DNA from 3 places in the Paraburkholderia aromaticivorans genome. Region 1 is predicted to be linked to each of the others. Evidence: predicted binding sites of a transcription regulator. Region 1 holds the regulator's gene; each other region holds the start of a gene.
The links. The regulator HrcA, encoded in region 1, represses chaperone genes, less so after heat shock. The targets are predictions, from matches to a motif close to TTAGCACTCNNNNNNNNNGAGTGCTAA.
Positions count from the first base shown of each region.

Region 2: the regulator HrcA is predicted to act here: its motif matches at 1,722-1,748, upstream of rpoH (RNA polymerase sigma factor RpoH).
Region 3: the regulator HrcA is predicted to act here: its motif matches at 2,867-2,893, upstream of groES (co-chaperone GroES).

Region 1 covers NZ_CP022989.1:583,994-589,133, forward strand. Annotated here, with positions in the region: gene grpE (nucleotide exchange factor GrpE) at 1-558, opposite strand, end outside; gene CJU94_RS02570 (RNA-binding S4 domain-containing protein) at 1,070-1,477, opposite strand; gene hemH (ferrochelatase) at 1,486-2,556, opposite strand; gene hrcA (heat-inducible transcriptional repressor HrcA) at 2,737-3,756, opposite strand; gene CJU94_RS02585 (NAD kinase) at 4,100-5,002, shown strand; gene recN (DNA repair protein RecN) at 5,075-5,140, shown strand, end outside.
Region 2 covers NZ_CP022989.1:833,091-838,230, reverse strand. Annotated here, with positions in the region: gene CJU94_RS03720 (cytochrome ubiquinol oxidase subunit I) at 1-139, opposite strand, end outside; gene cydP (cytochrome oxidase putative small subunit CydP) at 129-389, opposite strand; gene rpoH (RNA polymerase sigma factor RpoH) at 725-1,660, opposite strand; gene CJU94_RS03705 (acyloxyacyl hydrolase) at 2,024-2,587, shown strand; gene CJU94_RS03700 (nuclear transport factor 2 family protein) at 2,631-3,014, shown strand; partial or broken gene CJU94_RS03695 (2-isopropylmalate synthase) at 3,302-4,300, opposite strand; gene ybiB (DNA-binding protein YbiB) at 4,804-5,140, opposite strand, start outside.
Region 3 covers NZ_CP022989.1:448,277-453,416, forward strand. Annotated here, with positions in the region: gene cysC (adenylyl-sulfate kinase) at 49-675, shown strand; gene groL (chaperonin GroEL) at 810-2,450, opposite strand; gene groES (co-chaperone GroES) at 2,504-2,794, opposite strand; gene CJU94_RS01940 (CppA family protein) at 3,316-3,597, shown strand; gene CJU94_RS01945 (DUF2471 domain-containing protein) at 3,636-4,037, shown strand; gene CJU94_RS01950 (ArsR/SmtB family transcription factor) at 4,642-4,974, shown strand; gene CJU94_RS01955 (ArsI/CadI family heavy metal resistance metalloenzyme) at 4,971-5,140, shown strand, end outside.

The sequences.
Region 1 (5,140 bases):
TGCCGGACGCAGCACCCGATCCGCGATCACGAAGCCTTTTTGCAGCACGGCCACCACGGTGTTCGGCTCCTGGTCGGCCGGAACCATGGAAATGGCCTGATGGCGGTGCGGGTCGAACTTCTCGCCAATCGGATTCAGGGCGACCACGCGACCCTTTTCCAGCGCGCCCGTGAGTTGGCGCAGCGTGAGTTCGACGCCTTCGCGCACCTTGGGCAGATCGTCGGACGAGTGGGCGACGGCGGCTTCCAGGCTGTCGATCACCGGCAACAGATGCTCGGCAAAAGTTTCAATCGCAAACTTATGAGCCTTGGCGACGTCTTCCTGAGCGCGGCGGCGCACGTTTTCGGTCTCGGCCTTAGCCCGCAGGAAGCTTTCCTGCAATTCGGCGATCTTCGCCTGAGCCTCGGCCAAAGCCGCTTGCTCGGCGCTCGCCGGCGAGTCGGTCGCCGCGTTCGCGGCCGCTTCCTGCTGAGGTGCCGCAGCCTCGGCGGCCTGGCGCGCGGTTTCGTCGGCGGGCGTGGGATTCTGGCTCGTCGGGTTCTCTTGCGTGTTTTCCATGTCGCTGAAAGTCGTTAAATGAGTAAAAGCCAACGGTGGCGGCCGCGCATCCAGGCTGACGCGATTTGTGCGTTGCAAAATCGCGACAGACTACTTCGCGAGCCACCGCAAATCAACACGGCAGATGAGGCCGGAAAGAACCATTTCAAGCGGTTCTACCGGATCTTTTCGCACCAAGGCTGGGCGGCGGAAATGCCCGGTTACAACCATTAATGCGACGCAATCAGATTGAGATTGAGTGCGGACGGCAAGTGGCCTATGCTCCAACAAAGCACCGGAAAAGACGCGTTAACCCTAATCTGACGTAAGCCTTTCCGACATATTGCAATTTCACCCGATTCGCCCGTCTTTATCCTGAACCTTCCCGAGGGGAGTACCGTGAAACTGACCTTTGCAATCTCGGTGGTCGCATTGGTTCTGATTGCGGGCACCACGACCATCTGCATGTCCGGGGCTGTCAACGACCGCACTACCGAATATGGTGGCGTGCACGCGACCATGGAACAATTGTTCAACCCCCACCTGAAAGTTTGTCGATAGTGCGCCGGTCGCGTTTGGTCGGTCGGCCGTGCAATGCGGCCGCCGGTTCGCGATACGTCTTGCGCCGCTCCTGTTCGACCTGCCGCTTCACCTTGCTCTCCTCGGTTTCCGCATAAAGCGTTTGCGCGATGCTCGCCGGGCCACGCACGTCGCACACGCCCAGCACCGCCACCTGCCAGACAATCCGTTCGATCTCGACCTCGACCAGGTCGCCGACCCGCACGTCTTTGGCCGGCTTGACACTGACGCCGTCAATGCGCACATGCCCTTTTTCGACGGCCGCCGCCGCGAGCGAACGCGTCTTGAAAAAGCGCGCCGCCCAAAGCCATTTGTCGATGCGTAGTTTCGCGCCCGCTTCGGTCGAAATCCGGTAGTTCATGAGCCCGCTCAAGCTCCCGTCGTATGCGGTACGGGCAGCGCCTGCACCGGCCAGCCCTGCAGATTTTGCGCGACGATTTCGCCCAGCGCGGCAATCCACGCCTGCGAGGCGTTCAGGCAGGGAATCCGATGGAAATCCTGGCCGCCCGCATGGAGGAACTCGTCACGCACTTCCATGCCGATTTCCTCGATGGTTTCGAGGCAATCGGCAGTAAAACCCGGACAGAACAGATCGGCGCGCCGCACGCCCGCCGCGCCCAACTCCTTGAGCGTGGGCGCGGTATACGGCTGCAGCCACTCTGCCTTGCCGAACCGCGACTGGAAGGTGATGCGGCACTCCACCGGCGTCAGTTCGAGCGCCTGCATCAGCAGCGCGCCGGTTTGCTGGCATTGCTCGTGATACGGATCGCCAAGATCCAGCGTGCGTTTGGGCACACCGTGAAAACTCAGCACCAGCTTGTCGCCCGAGGCGAAATCCGGCCGGCCGTGTTGATGCCAATAGTGATGAACCTGCGCGGCAAGCGCCGCAATGTAGGCCGGATGATCGGCGTACTGGCGCACCGTACGGATTTCCGGCTGATTGCGCATGCGCTTGAGGGCCGAAAAGGCCTCGTCGAACGCGGTGGCGGTGGTGGACGACGAATATTGCGGATACATGGGCATCAGCAGCACACGTTCGGCGCCGGCCAGCTTGAGCTGGTTCAGCATGGCCGGAATGCCCGGCGTGCCGTAGCGCATCGCGTAATCGACGAGCACCGTGTAGTCGTTCAGTTGCAGCAGATGGCGCAAGCCTTCGGTCTGCTTCTCGGTGAACACGCGCAGCGGTGAGCCTTCGGGCATCCACACCGTGGCGTACTTCTTGGCGGAGGCGCGGCCGCGGAACGGCAAGATCAGCAGGCGCAAGATGATTTGCCAGAGCAGCGCCGGAATTTCGACCACGCGCGGATCGGAGAGAAACTGCGCGAGATAGCGGCGGACCGCGCGCGGCGTCGGCGCGTCGGGCGTGCCGAGATTGATCAGCAGCACCGCGACACGATGTGACGTGGCGTTCTGAGAAGGCCGCTCGAGGTCGAAGCGCATAGGCAGCAGGGGTAACCCGTGTAGGCGGAGTATCGGTTCAGGTGGAAACCATTATAGCGGCGTGTTTCATGCACCGGTCCGCCGGACACCCCTGGCCATTCGGCCAATTGGCAAGCCGCGCGCCGTCACGCATTATTTGCGGCAGAAACCGGCGCGGCCGGGAGTCGAAGAAAGCTGTTTCTACTGCTGGCTCAGAGTCAGGGAAAGCAGGCGTGCGGTAATGTCCACAATCGGAATCACGCGGTTGTAGGCCATGCGGGTCGGTCCGATCACGCCCAGCGTGCCGACGATCTTTCCGTTCACCTCGTAAGGCGCGGTGACCACGCTCATTTCCTCGATCGGCACGAGGTTCGACTCGCCGCCAATGAAAATCTGCACGCCGGCCGCGTGACTCGACACGTCGAGCAATTGAAGGAGACTAGTCTTTTGGTCGAACACATCGAACAGCTTGCGCAGGCGCGCCATGTCCGACGACAGGTCGGCCACTTCGAGCAGGTTGCGCTCGCCGGAAATCAGCACGGTCTCGCCCGTGTCGGCTTCGTCCGTGCTGGCCGTGACGGCGGCGTGCATCAGCGTGGTCATGTCGCCGCGCAGTTCGTCGATTTCTTCGCGCAGGCGGCGGCGCACGTCGTCGAACGAGAGGCCCGCGAAGTGCGCGTTGATGTAGTTGGAGGCTTCAACCAGTTGCGACGGCGAGAAATCGCGCTGGGTCGCCATGATGCGGTTCTGCACGTCGCCTTCCGGCGTGACGATGATCAGCAGAATGCGCTTGTCGGACAAACGCATGAACTCGATCTGCTTGAACACGTGGCTGCGCCGCGGCGTCAGCACCACGCCCGCGAACTGCGACAGATTGGACAGCACGCTTGCCGCCGCAGCAACGACTTTCTGCGGCTCACCCGCCTGCAGCGTGGTCTTCACGGTGCGCATCACCGCTTCTTCGTCGGCGGCGGACTCCACCGTCAGCATGGTATCCACGAACAGGCGGTAGCCGCGCGGCGTGGGAATGCGGCCTGCGGAAGTATGCGGACTGATCACGAGCCCCAGGTCCTCGAGGTCGGACATCACGTTGCGGATGGTTGCGGGACTCAGTTCGAGGCCCGAATAGCGCGACAACGTGCGCGAGCCGACCGGCTGACCCTCGGCGATGTAGCGCTCGATCAGCGTTTTGAGGAGGGTTTGTGCGCGAGGATCTAGCATGACGGAAAATTTTAGCTCAATGGCACGACTACCGCGAGCGCTAGGGGCGCCCATCCCTGACGAACGCGCCACCGCTTGCCGCTGCGGCACGTTGCCTTCGGTCCGGCCCGTTGGCCGGCGTTCAGCCCGGCGCGTTGCGGATCATCGCGCGGACCACCGGGCGGACCGCCTTCCGGGCCGCCCGGCGGCCGGTACCTCATTGCACTTTAACCGGCGCGCATGTCATCAAGGCTTCACCATTCTAACGATAATCGCGAGATGCGCTGGCGGCCCGCGCGGGCCGGGCCGCCACCGGGGTCTGTCTACGGTTCTTTTCAGGCCCTACCTATGGTGTAATGCCGGCATGCAAGTGACCAGCCAGTTCAAGACCGTCGCGCTCGTCGGGCGCAACAATACGCCGGGCATCGCCGAGCCGTTGACCGCGCTCGCCTTGTGCATCGCAAAGCGCGGCTTCGAGGTCGTGTTCGAAGCCGACACCGCCGCCGAGATCGGCGTCACCGACTACCCGGCGCTGCGTCCCGCCGAGATCGGTGCGCGCGCCGACGTGGCCGTGGTGCTGGGCGGCGACGGCACCATGCTCGGCATCGGCCGCCAGCTGGCGCCATACCGCACGCCTTTGATCGGCATCAACCACGGGCGGCTTGGCTTCATCACCGACATTCCGATCTCCGACATGCGCGAGATCGTGCCGCAAATGCTGGCCGGCAATTTCGAACGCGAAGAACGCGTGCTGCTCGAAGCGCGCATCATGCGCGACGGCACCCCGATCTATCACGCGCTGGCCTTCAACGACGTGGTGGTCAACCGCAGCGGCTTCTCGGGCATGGCGGAACTGCATGTCTCGGTGGACGGCCGCTTCATGTACAACCAGCGCTCGGACGGCCTGATCGTGGCTACGCCCACCGGCTCGACCGCCTACGCGCTGTCTTCGCAAGGGCCGATTCTGCATCCGCAGTTGCAAGGCATCGTGCTGGTGCCGATCGCGCCGCACGCGCTGTCGAACCGTCCGATCGTGCTGCCGGACGATTCCAAGGTGAGCATCCAGATCGTCTCGGGGCGTGAAGTGAACGTCAATTTCGACATGCAGTCGTTCACCTCGCTCGAACTGAGCGACACGATCGAAGTGCGCCGCTCGCGCCATACAGTGCCGATGCTGCATCCGGTCGGCTACAGCTACTTCGCCACGCTGCGCAAGAAGCTGCACTGGAACGAGTACCCGTCGCACGAAGAAGACCCCAAGCCCTGAGCGGCAAGGACACCCGGAACGCGAACGCCGCCGCTGCCGAACCCTGACTACCCAGCTCACCAGACGACCTCCATGCTTCGCCACCTCTCGATACGCGACTTCGTCATCGTCGCCGCGCTCGATCTCGAATTCGACAGC
Region 2 (5,140 bases), 250 kb from region 1:
TGCCGGTCATCACGTAGACCGACTCCATGATGACGAGCAGCCAGGACAGGCCGAGCGTGAGCGGGACGAACAGGAAGTGATAGAGCGCCGTGATGGCGAACTGGAGGCGCGACAGTTCTACGACTTCGCTAACGGGCATGTTGATCACCTTGGGACGGATGCGAAGCAGGCACGGACAGCAGCGCCTGCGCGACTTGCTCAGGCGGGAGCGACATGTGCTCCGCCTGTGGATGATTGAAGAAGGTGTATTTGAGCGCCATCAGCAGTGCAAATTTGACGGCGAGGACGATGGCGATATCCCGCGCCAGCGTCGGACCGCGCACCCAGCCGTGGAACCTCTTGCGCAGGCTCGGGCGGCGGACGGTAGGGCGATTGAGGGCTATGGTCATGATCGGTAGAAGGCCACTTCACACCGGTGAATCCGGCTGGCGCCAAACCGCGTCAACGGTCTGGCGAGTGCATCCCGATTCTAGGAGTAGAACCTCGCGCGCAACGGTTCGGTGCTGCGGCATTGGGTCGCGAGACTTGCTCCGTTTAGCCAGTATTGCTATCTGCTTTGTGTTACGTCAAGAAATGCGTCGACCGTGCATTCTGTCGCGTGAATGCGCGCGCGTGCGCCCACGCAACCACGTAAGCGAAAAAAAACCCGCCGTCTTACGAGGGCGGGGCTTGGCGGCTGGCTGCCGCGCGCCGGGCGAACCGGCATGCTGAAATACTTCAGGCTTTACGCATATTCGGTGAGTGCGCCGCGCATCTTCTTCATTGCGCTCGCCTCGATCTGGCGAATACGTTCGGCGGATACACCGAACTCGTCGGCCAGTTCGTGCAGCGTCGAGCCACCCGAGCCGTCGTCTTCCACCTTCAGCCAGCGTGCCTCGATGATACGGCGGCTGCGGGCGTCGAGTGCGTCCAGCGCGCTCGCGATACCGTCGCTTTGCAGCTTGTCGCGCTGACGCGAGGCCAGCACGGCCGTCGGTTCGCTATGCGAGTCGGCCAGATAGGCGATCGGCGCGTACGACTCTTCGCCGTCTTCGACCTGGCCTTCCAGTGCGATATCGCCGCCCGAGAGGCGCGTTTCCATTTCGGACACTTCTTCGCGCTTCACATTCAGCTCTTTGGCGAGACCTTCGATCTCGTCCGGCGTGAATGCGCCCAGACCCTGTTTGTGGCTGCGCAGGTTGAAGAACAGCTTGCGCTGCGCCTTGGTCGTGGCGACTTTCACCATCCGCCAGTTGCGCAGAATGTATTCGTGGATCTCGGCCTTGATCCAATGCATGGCGTACGACACGAGGCGCACGTTCTGCTCCGGATCGAAGCGCTTCACGGCCTTCATCAGGCCGATATTGCCTTCCTGGATCAGGTCGGCGTGCGGCAGTCCATAGCCCAGATAGTTGCGCGCGATCGACACGACCAGCCGCAGATGCGACAGGACGAGACGGCGTGCGGACTCGAGGTTGTCCTGCTCGCGAAATTCGGTGGCGAACTGGCGTTCTTCCGCCGGCGTCAGCATCGGAATCCGATTGACGGCCTGGATGTAGGCGTCGATATTGCCCAGCTGACCGGGCAGCAGAGAGGAATGCGAGAGCGCCAGTGCACCTGCCGAAGCGGCCTTAGCCGACGACGGGCTCAAAGTACTCGGAAGGGTCATTGCATGGCTCACGTAAGAAACTCCTTTGGAATCAGACAAAAGCTTGTTCAGGTAACGACTCCAGCGTTGGATGTTAGCACTCTGATTTACCGAGTGCTAATACTTAGAGGGCGTAGGGCCATCTAGGTTCCGCAAATTCCTATTGAAATTCACAATTCAATAGCCATGGTACGCCTTCTTGAAGAGCTCTGCGCGCGGCGTATAAGTTACCTGTCAGATCGACTTGTTGATAATAAGTGACCGATTTTTTCAGTATTGGAAGTGACTAATTGCGAAAAATGGTATTCCTTCATACGATCCACCAAATTTGGATTGACTTTAGAATACGCAAAACTGTTACGAATTGTTCAGCGGGCGGCGAAAAACGGGTGTTAGATGGACAACAAAAAGAATGCTTTGCGTGGTCTGGCGCTAAAAATCACGGCTGCGGCCGTGCTGGTGGGAACCTCGGGATGGGCGTTGGCCGGCCAGTTCGGCGTGCAGGTCGCCGGTGGACTGGGGGATCGCCACGTCAAGAAACTCGATCTGGGAATCGTTTGGGATCCGGATCTGACCTGGTGGCAGATCGGTGACTGGCATTTCTCGCTGGTCGGAGAGGCGCATGTGGCATGGTGGCACACCGACGAAGGCGACGTGCACGAGAATATCGGCGAAATCGGCGTGACGCCGATCATACGTTTCATCAAGGAATCGGGTCCGATCCGCCCGTACGCCGAAGTGGGCGCGGGCATCCGCGTGCTCTCGAGTCCGCGGCTTTCTTCGACCTTCACGCTGGGCACGGCGTTCCAGTTCGCCGACATGGCCGGCGTGGGCATGCAATTCGGCAACCGCCAGCAGTACCAGGCGGGCTATCGCTTCCAGCATATTTCGAACGGCGGTATCAAAGAGCCGAATCCTGGTATAAATTTCCACCAGCTATATCTGCAATATAACTTCTGACGACCGTGGCCACGTTCGGCTCATCGGTGCGAGGGGCTGAGCGATGGCGGCAAAGACAATCGAAGCGATACGCGAGCTCGAACGAGAGCGTTTTCGTGCAATGGTCGACGGCGACGGCCAATCGCTCGACACGTTGCTCGCGGATAACGTGAGCTACGTTCACACGAACGGCAAGAGGGAAACGAAGCGGCAGTTCATCGACGGGATTATTGCGGGCCGCCGCCGCTATCGGCAGATCGAGGTGCAGTCGCAAGACGTGCTGCCGGTCGGGCGGGAGACCTGCGTGGTCACCGGCCGGGCGCTGATCGAAATGGAAGCGAATAACGGCGCTCTGCTGTTCCCGATCGCCTACACGGCGATACATACGCAGGCAGACGGACAATGGCGCCTGATTGCCTGGCAGGCTACGCGTTGCGCAATCGAGTGAGCCTTGTGAGCTCACGCTAACGGACCGGTTGCGCCGTGTGGGCGTCCGGCCGCCACAAGCATACGGGTCGCGCGCTTGTGGCTCGGCGTGTGGTTCGCTGACGGTTCGTTCGTGATGCCCTTCTGCCTCGCGCCCGACTCTTACGCCCGACTCTTACGCCCGACTTTCACGTCCGACTCTCACGCCGTCACGCTCTCCTCATTCACCCCGCTCCACTCGCGACGCTCCGCCGCCCCGGCCCCAGCCGACGTCTCCGGCATCGCCGCGCGTTGTCGCGCCACCACCTGTGCCGGCGTCACCGCATCGCCCGCATACGGGTGCCGCGGATCTACCGGCAACCGGTTGCAGCGCTCCACCACGCGTCGCACCGCCGCGATATCGGAGAAATCGAGCCCCGTATCGACACCTTGGGCATCCAGATTCATCGCGAGCGTGACGAGATCGAGATTGCCGGTACGCTCGCCGTTGCCGAACAGACAGCCTTCGACACGATCCGCGCCCGCCAGCAGTGCCAGTTCCGCGGCGGCTACCGCGGTGCCGCGATCGTTATGCGGATGAACCGACAGCACGATGCTGTCGCGATAGCCGAGGTTGCGGTCCATCCATTCGATCTGATCGGCGAACACGTTCGGGGTCGCGGCTTCCACGCTAGCGGGCAAGTTGACGATCATTTTGTGGCTGCGCGTGGGGCGCCACGTCTGCGCCACCGCGTCGCAGACCTCGCGCGAGAACGGCAGCTCGGCGGTGTTGAACGTCTCGGGTGAGTACTGGAAGGTCCAGTGTGTGCCGGGCCGCGCTTGCGCGTGCGCCTTGATGATGTGCGTGCCTTCCACGGCCAGCGCCTTGATCCCGGCCTTCGACTGGTTGAAAACGATCCGCCGAAACGTCGGGCAGATCGCGTTGTACAGGTGCACGATCGCGCGCGGCGCGCCTTCCAGCGCTTCGAATGTGCGCGCGATCAGCTCTGCTCGCGACGGCATGAACACTTCGATGGTCACGTCGTCAGGAATGCGTTTTTCCTCGATCAGCTTGCGAACGAAATCGAAATCCGTTTGCGATGCCGACGGATAGCCGACCTCGATTTCCTTGAAGCCGATTGCGACCAGCATCTCGAAGAATTCGAGTTTTTGCGCGGCGTTCATCGGTTCGATCAACGCCTGATTGCCGTCGCGCAGATCGGTGCTCATCCAGACCGGCGCGTGGTTGATCGTGCGGCTCGGCCACTTGCGGCCGGACAGTCGTACAGCGGGAAAGGGGCGGTATTTTTCAGCGGGGTTGCGCAACATGGTGAGCCTCGTTCGTTGTGTCTTCGTTGTGTCGTATGCAGGAAGGGGGTGGCGTCGGGCGGCTGGCGGACTGCCACGGGTGCACGGTCCGCCAACCGGTGGCTAGCGGCAGCAACGAACGGGCGCGAACGAACAGCGTCAGCGTGACGGCGAAAACGGACGTGGATAAGGCCCATGCGGCGTGCATTTGATCCTCGCGCTTCGTCCGCGCGGTAAACGGACGAATGCAAACGGCTACAGGTGGTGAAGAACTACGCTTTGGGGGATGAAACAGGAACGGCGGGAAGGACCGGACGAAGGCAACGCGGTTGCCAGCGCTCGGCGCTACGCCTGACTTACGCCAGGTGTAGCGATAGCGGCCGTGCTAGACGGCCGGAGGCAATTCGGAGGGAGTTCGGAACGGAACGCATGGGTCTAATGTATGACGGCGCGCGATGGCGTGTCAACCCGCGCCTGCCGCACGGTGCGACGCCAAGCGCGGCGCAGCGCGCACGCCGTGCCCGTCACAGCGGCATTCGCGCGACGTCCACGATCAGTTCGACCTGCCGCTCGATCGCGCTCGGCACGGGCGCCTCGCCACGGAGCACTGCGCTGATCCAGGCGGCCGTCGTCGGCGCGTCTTTCGCCTCGGGCAAGTCGACTTCCGGCGCATCCGGCGACGAGCGTTCATGCGGCACGCGCGTTTCGCAGATGCCGTCGTGCAGCCAGTCGACCTGCACCTGACGTCGCGTATCCGCGACCGCTTCGCCTTCAGTGCCACGTGCAAGCAGCGCGCCGCCCACCGCCGCGTCCGGGTGCGTGTTGAACAACTGCGTGAGACTGTCGCGATACGGCGGGTGC
Region 3 (5,140 bases), 140 kb from region 1:
GAAGTTCGGCGACCGCGCCCATTGCCATTGAAACCTATGGGCAACACCATGGAACAGTCCCGCGTCTTTTTGCAACGCGTCCACGGCGAAGTGACCGCCGACGATCGGATGCGCATATTCCGCCAATATCCGGTCACGATTTGGCTCACCGGTCTATCCGCGGCGGGGAAATCGACGATTGCCTACCAGCTTGAACAACAGCTCCTGTCACTAGGTCACGCATGTTATGTACTTGATGGCGACAATATTCGTCATGGCCTCGCGCGTGACCTCACCTTCAACGAAAAAGATCGACGCGAAAATATTCGCCGGGTGGCGCACGTAGCGCAACTGATGAACGACGCAGGGCTCATCGTCATCACGGCTCTTATTTCACCTATGCGCGAAGACAGAGCGATGGCACGCGATATCGTTGGACCCGGCAAATTCATCGAGACCTATCTTTCCGCCTCTGTCGACACATGCGCGCGCCGCGACCCGAAAGGTCTCTACGCCAAGGCCCGGGCCGGAGAGATCACTTCGTTTACGGGAGTATCCGCGCCCTATGAAGCCCCAGATGATCCTGAGCTGAAAATAGACACCGCAACGCAGACGCCGGCAGAAAGCGTCGCGAAAATATTAGCCTACGTGCGCGATAACGGTCTGGTGAATCCCGGTTGCGTTGAGCGCGTGTAATAACAGATCGCATCACGCCAACCCCAAAAGAAAAACCCGCATGGTCTGCGGGTTTTTTCTTTTGGGGAAGCGCGCCTCGCGGCGCACTTCCCCATGTGCTCCCAACCAGGCCTCGCAACGAGACCCAACCGGAATTACATGTCCATGCCCATGCCGCCCATGCCGCCGGGCATGCCGCCAGGCATCGGTGCATCTTCCTTCGGCAGTTCGCAAACAGCTGCGTCGGTCGTCAGCAGGAGACCTGCCACCGAAGCTGCGTTTTGCAGCGCCGTGCGCGTCACCTTCGTCGGGTCGACAACACCAGCGTCGACCAGGTCGACGTACTCGCCGGTTGCTGCGTTGTAGCCGTAGTTGCCTTGGCCAGCAGCAACTGCTGCCACCACGACGCTGGCTTCTTCGCCACCGTTCGTGACGATCTGACGCAGCGGTTCTTCCATCGCGCGCAGCACGATCTTGATACCTGCGTCCTGATCGGCGTTAGCGCCCTTCAGGCCAGCGATAGCCGTGCGAGCGCGGATCAGCGCGACGCCGCCACCAGCGACGATGCCTTCTTCCACAGCTGCGCGCGTTGCGTGCAGTGCGTCTTCGACACGTGCCTTCTTTTCCTTCATTTCGACTTCGGTCGCAGCGCCGACCTTGATCACTGCAACACCGCCTGCCAGCTTGGCAACGCGCTCTTGCAGCTTTTCACGGTCGTAGTCCGACGTTGCTTCTTCGATTTGCGTGCGAACCTGCTTCACACGTGCTTCGATGTTCGCAGCTTCGCCAGCGCCGTCGATGATCGTGGTGTTTTCCTTGCCCACTTCGATACGCTTCGCTTGACCCAGTTCGGCCAGCGTTGCCTTTTCGAGCGTCAGGCCGGTTTCTTCAGCGATGACTTGACCGCCGGTCAGGATCGCGATGTCTTCCAGCATGGCTTTACGACGATCGCCGAAGCCCGGAGCCTTGACAGCAACAGTCTTCAGGATGCCGCGGATGTTGTTCACCACCAGCGTTGCCAGTGCTTCGCCTTCGACGTCTTCCGCGATGATCAGCAGCGGACGGCCAGCCTTGGCGACCTGTTCCAGGATCGGCAGCAGATCACGGATGTTCGACACCTTCTTGTCGTGCAGCAGCACGAACGGGTTGTCCAACACGGCAACTTGCTTGTCCGGATTGTTGATGAAGTACGGCGACAGGTAGCCGCGGTCGAATTGCATACCTTCGACAACGTCCAGCTCGTCTTGCAGCGACTTGCCGTCTTCGACGGTGATCACGCCTTCCTTGCCGACCTTGTCCATGGCTTCAGCGATACGATCGCCGATCGACGAGTCGCTGTTTGCCGAAATCGCGCCAACTTGTGCGATTTCCTTGTTGGTCGTGCACGGCTTGCTGATCTTGCGCAGTTCTTCGATCGCTGCGAACACAGCCTTGTCGATACCGCGCTTCAGGTCCATCGGGTTCATGCCCGATGCGACGTACTTCATGCCTTCGCGGACGATCGACTGAGCCAGGACCGTTGCGGTCGTGGTGCCGTCACCTGCGTTGTCGCTGGTCTTGGAAGCGACTTCCTTGACCATTTGCGCGCCCATGTTCTGGAGCTTGTCTTTCAGTTCGATCTCTTTGGCGACCGACACACCGTCCTTCGTGACCGTCGGGCCGCCGAAGCTGCGTTCCAGCACAACGTTGCGACCCTTCGGGCCCAGCGTGACCTTCACAGCGTTCGCGAGGATGTTCACGCCTTCAACCATCTTGGCACGGGCGGAATCACCGAATACGACGTCTTTAGCTGCCATCTTCTAACTCCTTGAATTCTCTGGGATATGACCGGGAAAGTAGCGGCTTGCGCTTACTTCTGCACCACGGCCATGATGTCTTCTTCGCGCATCACGAGCAGTTCGTTGCCGTCGACCTTGACGGTCTGGCCTGCGTACTTGCCGAACAGGACGCGGTCACCAACCTTCACGTCGAGTGCGATTTGTGCACCCTTGTCGTCACGCTTGCCCGGGCCGACTGCGAGGATTTCGCCTTGATCCGGCTTTTCCGCTGCGGCTTCGGGGATCACGATGCCCGACGCAGTCTTGGTTTCTTGATCCAGACGTTTGACGATCACGCGATCATGCAAAGGACGAAGGTTCATACATACTCCTCTCTTGATTGAGACTGAAGAACGCTGAGAAAACCCGGCTGACTGAGCCAACCGGCGATGTTGTTAGCACTCTCGTGCAGCGAGTGCTAATTATATGGACCGGTGGTGACAAATTCAAGAAGGGATGACCGTCGAGTGTCCAGATTCGCTTGAGTCCGAACCTTGCACCGCAGCAGGCCTCTGACGGATTGCAATAATTCCCTTTCAAAACAGCGATCTACTAGCAGCCCCAATGGCCGGCAAATGAACCCCGATCACTCGCGAACAGGGTGCTCGACGACCGAATCGCGTGGATTTTCCTTGTGATCGTCCGCCCAGGGGAATCCCTTAATACTGGAAACCGATGCGCGGCGTTCGCCGCGATAGCCTCATCGGCCTGCGCGGCGACCGCTGCGCATCGACGTTAATCGCCGTCTTTTTTGTCCGCCGAGTCCAACATCCTGCGAATTGACTTGCATCCCGGTCAAATACTGTATAAATTCACAGTACTGTTTTTATATACAGGATCGGCCATGAACCAACTCATCCGCATCTTGAACGACGGTGATCGCGAAACGCTTGCCTGGTTGCGCAAGCATGTCGGAGACGTGCGCGTGGCTGCTGCCGCACGCCATCTGGGAGGCAACGGCAAACCGTACGTGTCCGCGGTGTGCCGCTATCTCGGCGTACGTCCACCAACGCCTCATCAACATTGCCGGCCTGTTGAAGACTGCACGGTCGGCGATAACTATCTTGCCCAGATCCGCCAGTTGTTGGCACAGCGAAACCAGACGTTGTCGAAGCATCGAATTTGATGCCGCCAGTTGCCGCAAGTCTTCAGGAAGATAACCGCATGAACGACGCCGCTCTTGATATGGATGTCCACGGCACCCATCCTGCCGCCTTCGAACGCGCCCTGCGCAGCGCGTCGCTCGATCTCCAGCAGATCATTGCCACGGTCGCAGGTCGCCACCTCGACAGTGGCCGCCGCCGTTACTCAAGTGATGCGCGACTGCCGACCTGGCGCACGCTGCAGACAATCGACGTACAAGTCTTTGAAAATCGGGGCTTCCGGGCGAGGCACAGCGAGACGGTACGCTCGACGTTTGTCCGGTTTGAAGACAGTCGGTTGTCCGGAATGGATCTCGACGAACCCGTCGATTGGCGACGTGACGACGACGACTTGCCAGCCGTGTACTTGCTCGTACGCGCACTGGTACAGGCCGACACTGCCGATGCGGCCACTCAGGATTAGTGCGCCGATATCGACGGTTGGCCGTTATCGTTTTGAATACGCGATAGAAAGTTCAAAGTTAAGCGAACCAGACTCCAGATCGCTCATACTGAAATGAACCATAGACTCAGAGTTAGCTGAGAGCATCATCCATCTCGTCGCGAATGGCATGCTGATCGGCTCGGGGTACCCTGGTCGCGGTCGGGCAGAAGCTCGGCGTGCGGGGTCACCGCGATCAATCCGCCGGCGCCGTACATCGCACGCGAGCGCGAAGCAACGGGCAAACTGCAAAATCCCGTCGCGCTGGTCGCGGTCATCGCCGCTCCCGGCATTGCGCCTTTCGCTGCGCAGATGGTGACGAGCGACACAAGGCTCGTCGTCGTGCCCGGACTGTTGCGCGACGGCGGATTCGGCTGCTTATGTCACGGAAGTCACGGAACGGCGTTTCGTAAGTGCGACTCCTGACAATGATGCGTCACATGCGTCGACGAATTGCGTGACCGCCTCACCCATTGCTCGAGTCGTCGCAATCCTCGAACGCCTCCCCGCATCCCTACGAGGCAGCCGCGCGACGTTATTTCAACAATACTTGAAATATCGAAGCCAATGCTTTATTGTTCCGGGCATGGACTCAGATCTCGTCGTACGCGCGCTGAGCGCGCTCGCCCATGAATCGCGCCTCGCGATCTTCCGCCTGTTGGTGGTGGCCGGACCGGAGGGTATGGCGGCGGGTGAAATCGCCCAGCAGCTTGGGCTGTCCCCTTCCAGCCTGTCCTTCCACCTGAAGGATCTGTCACATGCAGAGCTGGTGAAGCCGCGGCAGGAGGGGCGTTTCATTATCTACACGGCGAACTTCGACGCCATGACAGGTCTGATCGATTTCCTCACGGAGAACTGCTGCGCGGGCGCGACCTGTGCCGCGAGCGATCTCCCAAACTGCTGCGCAGGCAAAGCATGAAACGCATTCACATCCATGTTGCGGTTGAGAATCTGAACGACAGCATCCGCTTTTACAGCGCGATGTTCGGTAACGCCGAGCCCACCGTTCGCAAGAGCGATTACTGCAAATGGGAGCTGACGGACCCCGCGATGAACTTCGCGATCTCGCAGCGCGGTGCGAAACC